DNA from 3 places in the Pseudoalteromonas sp. MMG022 genome. Region 2 is predicted to be linked to each of the others. Evidence: predicted binding sites of a transcription regulator. Region 2 holds the regulator's gene; each other region holds the start of a gene.
What was found. The regulator FliA, encoded in region 2, starts transcription of late flagellar genes. The targets are predictions, from matches to a motif close to CTAAAGNTNNNNNNNNNNNNGCCGATA.
Positions count from the first base shown of each region.

Region 1: a site for FliA is predicted at 885-911, ahead of L1070_RS10385 (DUF3530 family protein). Genes of this name have one in related genera too.
Region 3: a site for FliA is predicted at 1,076-1,102, ahead of L1070_RS17735 (DUF5610 domain-containing protein). Genes of this name have one in related genera too.

Region 1 covers NZ_JAKFZQ010000009.1:76,895-79,172, forward strand. Annotated here, with positions in the region: gene djlA (co-chaperone DjlA) at 1-5, shown strand, start outside; gene L1070_RS10385 (DUF3530 family protein) at 6-851, opposite strand; gene L1070_RS10390 (DUF368 domain-containing protein) at 1,074-1,949, shown strand; gene nhaD (sodium:proton antiporter NhaD) at 2,243-2,278, shown strand, end outside.
Region 2 covers NZ_JAKFZQ010000003.1:225,852-228,129, reverse strand. Annotated here, with positions in the region: gene L1070_RS04265 (protein phosphatase CheZ) at 1-254, opposite strand, end outside; gene cheY (chemotaxis response regulator CheY) at 275-658, opposite strand; gene L1070_RS04255 (RNA polymerase sigma factor FliA) at 698-1,432, opposite strand; gene L1070_RS04250 (MinD/ParA family protein) at 1,435-2,278, opposite strand, start outside.
Region 3 covers NZ_JAKFZQ010000025.1:1,707-3,984, forward strand. Annotated here, with positions in the region: gene L1070_RS17735 (DUF5610 domain-containing protein) at 1-1,018, opposite strand, end outside; gene trmA (tRNA (uridine(54)-C5)-methyltransferase TrmA) at 1,206-2,278, shown strand, end outside.

The DNA.
Region 1 (2,278 bases), on a different contig from region 2:
GCTGATCACAAGCGTCGTAAGAAACCGTTAAGCTCCTTTCTCAAACGCTGGTGCTGCATCGGTTCATTGCTTGCGCCAAAGAGTTCACGTTGGCGGTAATCATACTTGTTATTGCGTTTGACCCAACGCATTCTTTGCTGTGCGTTGTCTAGTAGGGTCTGATTATCTTGTGAATAGACAATGTCTAAAAGTGGCGGACCAACCAAAGAAAGAACCGCTGGCAAGTGTTTATTTCTTTTGATATTAGGGAGTTGTGCACTAAGGGTGATTAGGGCATCAATTTCAATGTCTGGCAAAGCTGCTAAGTGTTCTGAAAACACCCCCGCACTGGTTCCGGCTGCAATAACAACAAATTGTTGCTCAGAGTTCAAATCTAGGGTTTGCTGCAACGCCTCAAAGCTTGCCAGCAAGTGCTCTTTATATTCGTCTAACATCGCCTCTGACCAAGGGCCTTGGTATTCAGATGTATTACCCTGCGCACTGTCGTCGGGTGTAAACATCCCTGCCTGCCAATTCAGCTCTGGAGTTTGAATTGCATAGGTATCAAAGCCATCATCTGTGAGGGCTTGAGAAAGGTAGCCCAGACCGTGGGGTGATAATGGTCCTTGGTCTGCGCCTGGCAGCATAACAACAACACCACGTTTTATCGCACTCATATAGGGAGAAAATAACGCTAGTACTTTGCCTTGATCAGTTTCTAGCTCGATAAGTTGCTTAGCAAAGTATTTATTGAGGTCACCTTGCTCTACGTTGGTTCGAGCCGGTGGCATAATAAATTGTGCAGATTCTGCGCGGCTATAACTGCTTGTCGTTACAAGGATTATGCTTAAAACTAGCAAAATAAACTTCATAACAATGTGTTTGAAAATTGGCTCATATCAGTGTATCGGCAGCAGCGCGATTTTATTTAATCAAATTACCTTACTCTGAATATTGCAGTCATCGCTTTATGGCGCTGTTTGCTAGCATCATTTTCCGTTAGACTAAGCCCAAATTAAAGATGGAGTAGATAAGTGACAAAGCATTGTGATTCCAAAAGAGACTATGTTTGGTTATTTTTGAAAGGGGCCGGAATGGGCGCTGCGGATGTTGTACCAGGTGTGTCCGGCGGTACTATCGCGTTTATAACTGGAATATATTCACGTTTTTTACATGCCATAAAAAGCGTGGATTTAGCCGCGCTGGGCATACTTAAAAACGATGGTATAAAAGCGTGCTGGCGTCATATTGACGGCTCTTTTCTGTTGGCTGTATTTGCTGGCTTAATAACAAGTGCAGCATCGTTAGCAAAGTTAATCACGTATTTGTTAGCTAATCATCAGATCTTGGTGTGGTCATTTTTCTTTGGGTTGATCGTGGCGTCGTTTATTCATGTGGCTAAGCAAGTCACTCATTGGCGTTGGCAAACGATACTAAGTTGCTTTTTAGGAGCAGTGATCGCTTTTGTGATTACGACACTGGCACCAAGTGAAGCTCAACCCCACTGGTGGATGTTTTTTGTTGCTGGTGCAATCGCGGTGTGCGCCATGATTTTACCCGGTATTTCGGGCAGTTTTATTTTGTTGCTTCTCGGTATGTACGGGCATGTGCTTAAAGCTGTCACACAAAAAGAGTTGCTGTTGGTGGGCCTATTCTTGATGGGGTGTGTGGTAGGGCTGATGGCTTTTTCTCGTTTTCTATCTTGGTTATTGGATAGGTACCAACAGGTAACATTTTCATTGCTAGCAGGGTTTTTATTGGGATCGTTGAATTTACTCTGGCCTTGGAAAACAGTGATATCAACTTACATCAACTCCAGTGGCATCGAAAAGCCCCTGTTGCAGCAAAATGTAAGTCCAATGGAGTTTGCTGCTGTAACTGGTATGGCACCGCAAACTGGAATATGCATTGCGCTGGCAGTGGCTGGACTATTACTGATTCTAGCGATTGAAAAGCTCACCAATGATTAATTTTAAGCGACCAACATAATATTATGTTGGTCGCTTGTGCCTTTGCATTATTAAATAGACCACACTCTTCAGCATGTACCCACTCCTACAAGCACTTTAATACCAATGGGTAATTTTTAATCTTGACAAAAAAAGCGATCATATAAGCGACAAAAGTATTAATGTATTTCACGAGTGATTCGCCGTGATTTTAATATCTTTGCACACCTTTGTGTTCAGTTAATAAAAGGCAAAATATATCCATGAGTACAGTGAGTTATAAGTTAGGCTTATTGGTTTTTCTGTTGATAGGTATGACTTTTCCTGCCCAGGCAGGTGTCGAGCGGTTG
Region 2 (2,278 bases):
TAGTTTAAACGTTGTTTAGCATCGGGGATGGCATCAGTCGTCAAATCAGCAAGACGCGTGTCGAGTTCAAAGTTTTTCAAAGATTCATGCAGTTGGCGAGTTAATTTACCCACCTCAGCAAACAACTCTGATTGCTCTTTGTTGGCAGCTTCCAAAATTAATTGATCTGCCTTTTCTTGTTCACCTTGTTCCAAATAAGCAACTAGCTGCTTTGCCTGCTCAAGGCTGATCTGAGGCACAGAAGGCGTTGACATTAGCCTCTCCTTCTTATTAATTAGCCTAAACGTTCAAACACTTTTTCTAACTTAGTTTTCAGTGTTCCTGCTGTAAAAGGCTTAACGATATAACCATTAACCCCAGCTTGGGCAGCCGCTACGATTTGTTCTTTCTTTGCTTCCGCTGTTACCATCAACACTGGGATATGCTTAAGATTCTCATCTGCTCTAATCGCGCGCAGCAGATCTATCCCTTGCATACCAGGCATATTCCAATCAGTTACCACAAAATCAAAGTCTTGATTTTGTAGCATTGGAAGCGCAGTACTGCCATCGTCAGCTTCTTGTACATTGGTAAAGCCTAAATCTCTTAGCAGGTTTTTGATTATTCTCCTCATTGTAGAAAAATCATCAACCACGAGAATTTTCATGTTTTTATCCAAAACATCCTCCAGTGAGGTTTGAACCTATTATTTTTTACTCTAATTTACCCAGTCATTGATCTTGGCACGAAGCCTTATCATTGCCTGCCCATGAATTTGGCTAACACGAGATTCACTTACATCTAGTATCTGGCCGATTTCTTTTAAATTCATTTCATCGTTGTAATAAAGCGACAACACTAGGGCGTCTCTTTCTGGCAAAGATTTTATCGCTGCCACCAACGATTCGTTAAAGCGTTCATTTTTAACGTTATTAAATGGTTTGTCTAGCGATAAATCATTGTCTGCAGGCGAAATGACGTCTTCATCTACACCTAAGTCCTCAATACCTATAACTTTACTGGTATTTACATCATGTAGAATATGATGGTACTCATCCAGAGTAATAGCAAGTTTTTCAGCTATTTCAGTATCTTTTGGTTCTCGATTGAGGAGGGATTCAAGTTCAGCAATAGCTTCTGCAACCATGCGGCTTTTACGGTGCACTGAACGAGGTGCCCAGTCGCCTCGACGAATTTCATCCAGCATAGCGCCACGAATGCGAATGCCAGCAAAAGTCTCGAAACTTGCTCCCTTTGAGGCATCAAAGTTCTTGGTTGCTTCAATCAGACCAATCATGCCAGATTGCATCAAATCATCTAGCAAAATATTAGCAGGCAGCCGAGCCAATAAGTGACATGCCACTTTTTTTACAAGTGGCGCATGTCTCTCTACCACCTTATGTAGATGTTCTGATGTTTGATACCCCATCGCTTTACTCACCGATGATGCCATAGTTACCCATTGACAAGTTGTTCAATAAAAAACTCAAGATGCCCTGACGGTTGATGTGGAATGGGCCATTTCACGGCCTTGCTAGCTAGACCTCTAAATGCAACTGCTGCTGGTGAGTTAGGGAAGAGTTCTACGATGGTTTTTTGACGTCTTGAAGACTTCCGCATATTTTCATCAAACGGGATCGTTGCAACAAGTTCTAGAGCCACATCTAAAAACCTGTCTGTTACCTTAGACAGTTTAGCAAACAATTCCTGTCCTTCTCGTAAACTACGCACCATGTTAGCCACAATTTTAAATCTATAAACGCCATGCTCACGGCTTAATACTTTTATTAGTGCATAGGCATCAGTAATAGATGTTGGCTCATCACACACCACCACTACGACATCCTGTGCAGCACGAGAAAAGCTTAATACCATATCGGAAATACCTGCGGCAGTATCGACAATTAAGATATCAAACTCAGTATTGAGTTCACTAAATGCGCGAATTAAGCCAGCATGTTCAGCAGGCGTCAACTCCACCATGTTTTGTGAGCCCGATGTTGCAGGAACGATTTTTATACCAGCAGGACCTTCTACCAATATTTCGTCTAATTCGCATTCGCCCGACAAAACGTGTGACAAATTCTTTTCGACTCTTAAACCCAACATCACATCACAGTTTGCCAACCCCAAGTCGGCATCGAGTACCAATACCCGGTTTCCTTGCTGGCCCAGCGCAATTGCGGTATTCAAAGATACATTGGTTTTACCCACTCCGCCTTTACCGCCCGTTACCGCTATAACCTTAACACCGTGATTACTATTTTGACTCATTTTACGCAGGCCACTTGCTTGATCT
Region 3 (2,278 bases), on a different contig from region 2:
CATCGTTTATCCACGCCATAATATCGGGTAACTGCTTTTCAATACCTAACTTCTTACCTTGCTCATGGATATTCTCCAACTGCTTATCCAATGGCTGCAAAGATTTTTCTATCTCTTTTAAAGGATTTGATTGTTGATACTGGCTAATCGCAGCTGATGTTTTTGTTTGACGTAGATCCATAGTGAAGTTAGCTATCTGATCATTGTCTATGTTCAGCTCTTTAGCCTTTTCAAACGCGTCATCATACTCTCCTGCAAAAAAGCTATCACTCACATTGCGAACATCTGCCATCATTTCGTTGATCGCTTGTTGTTCCTCTTGGTTTAACTCACCATTTACCACGATGGCAAAGCTTACTTCGTGCCGAGTTTGTTGGCCAACAGCCAAGCCATGATCGTTACCCTTTTGGCTGTAGCTTGCAGCATTAGTTTGTGAACGTGCATCACTAAATGTAATTTTAACTTCATCACCTTCTGCGGTTGTGAAACTATATTCAGCCTGATTAGACAAACTGGCAAACTGAGCCTCACTCACCTGTACTGACTCAGGCTTGGGATCAAACAAAGACTCTTCAAATTCATCGAGTCCTTTGAAAATGCCTTCTTTGGCTTTCTCTATGCCCTGCTCAATATCATCATTAAAGGCATTAACACCTTTAAGTTCCTCAGTGGCCTCGTCTATTCCCATTTGCACACCTTTACGAGCAGCGCCAAGCATCTCTTTTAAGGTATCATCGTCTTTGCCGTTCACTTTCGCTTTGTTGACCGCTGCCGTTACAAAGTCCAACACATTTTTTGTGATAGCCTCGAAATCAAACAAAGGTTTCTCTTTGTCTTGCTTTTTTTCTATGCCCAAAGCCTGTGCAAGTTTATCGTCAAGTACCATTGCAGCAAGCTTACCCTTGTCACCAGAGTAACTGTCTACGTTAAATTTTGCACTTGGGAGTAACATCCCATGTTTACTCGCTTTATTAATCATTCCAGGATTAAGTAGTTGATGTATTTGTCCAATTTTCATGTTCTGGCTCCAAATATCGCGTTCAGCCGGCTGTTAATACAGCTATTCGTTCCTTGTTATCGGCTAAAACTCACGAAGCTATAGTGTATTTAGTATAAAAAAGAAACAATTTTTATGCGATAAACTGGACAAATCCACAATGCTCCCTAAAATAGCGCGTCTCTATTTTGCAAGGTACTTTCTAATTATGGCTGTCATTCACATCGATACTTCCACTTATACACAGCAACTGAACGAAAAACAGTTGCGCATCAGCGAGCAATTTGCCCGCTTTAACGCACCTAAGCTTGAAGTATATGATTCGCCAAAAACACAGTACCGCCAAAGAGCTGAGTTTAGAGTGTGGCATGAGGGAGAAGACTTATTCCACATTATGTTTGATCAACAAACCAAACAAAAGATCCGCGTTGATACATTTGATCCTGCTGCGCCACTCATTTCAGAAATCATGCAAGTCATGATGGATAAGTTACGCCACAATGAAGTGTTGCGTCGCAAGTTATTCCAAATAGATTACCTTTCTACACTTAGCGGTGAAATCTTAGTAAGCCTGCTTTATCACAAAGCACTTGATGACAACTGGCAAGCCGCTATGGAACAACTGCGCACTGAGCTACAACAGATCTATAAAATAGATTTTATTGGCCGAGCACGTAAGCAGAAAGTAGTTTTTGGCAGTGACTTTGTCACCGAAGTGTTAAACGTCAATGGTAAAGAATATACCTATCAACAAGTAGAGAACAGCTTTACTCAGCCCAATGCTAAGGTCAATGAGAAAATGCTCGCTTGGACACAATCAATTTGTGAACCTTTGCAAAATGATCTATTAGAACTGTATTGCGGCAATGGTAATTTTTCTATCGCCTTAGCAAGTTCGTTTGATAAAGTGCTGGCTACTGAGATATCTAAGTCCTCTGTGCACTCTGCACAATACAATATCGCCGCAAACAATGTAGAGAACCTTGATATCATTCGTATGTCGAGCGAAGAGTTTACACAGGCCATGAAAGGTGAGCGCAGTTTTTCAAGACTCAACGGTATCAACTTAGAAGATTATAACTGTCAGACCATTCTAGTCGATCCGCCTCGTGCAGGTATGGATGAGTTGACCTGTCGCCTAGTAGCAAACTACGACAATATTATCTATATCTCTTGCAACCCAGATACGTTAGAGCGCGACTTGGAGTTGTTATGTGAAACGCACAGCATTTCTCGTATCGCTATTTTCGATCAATTTCCATACACACATCATGTTGAATC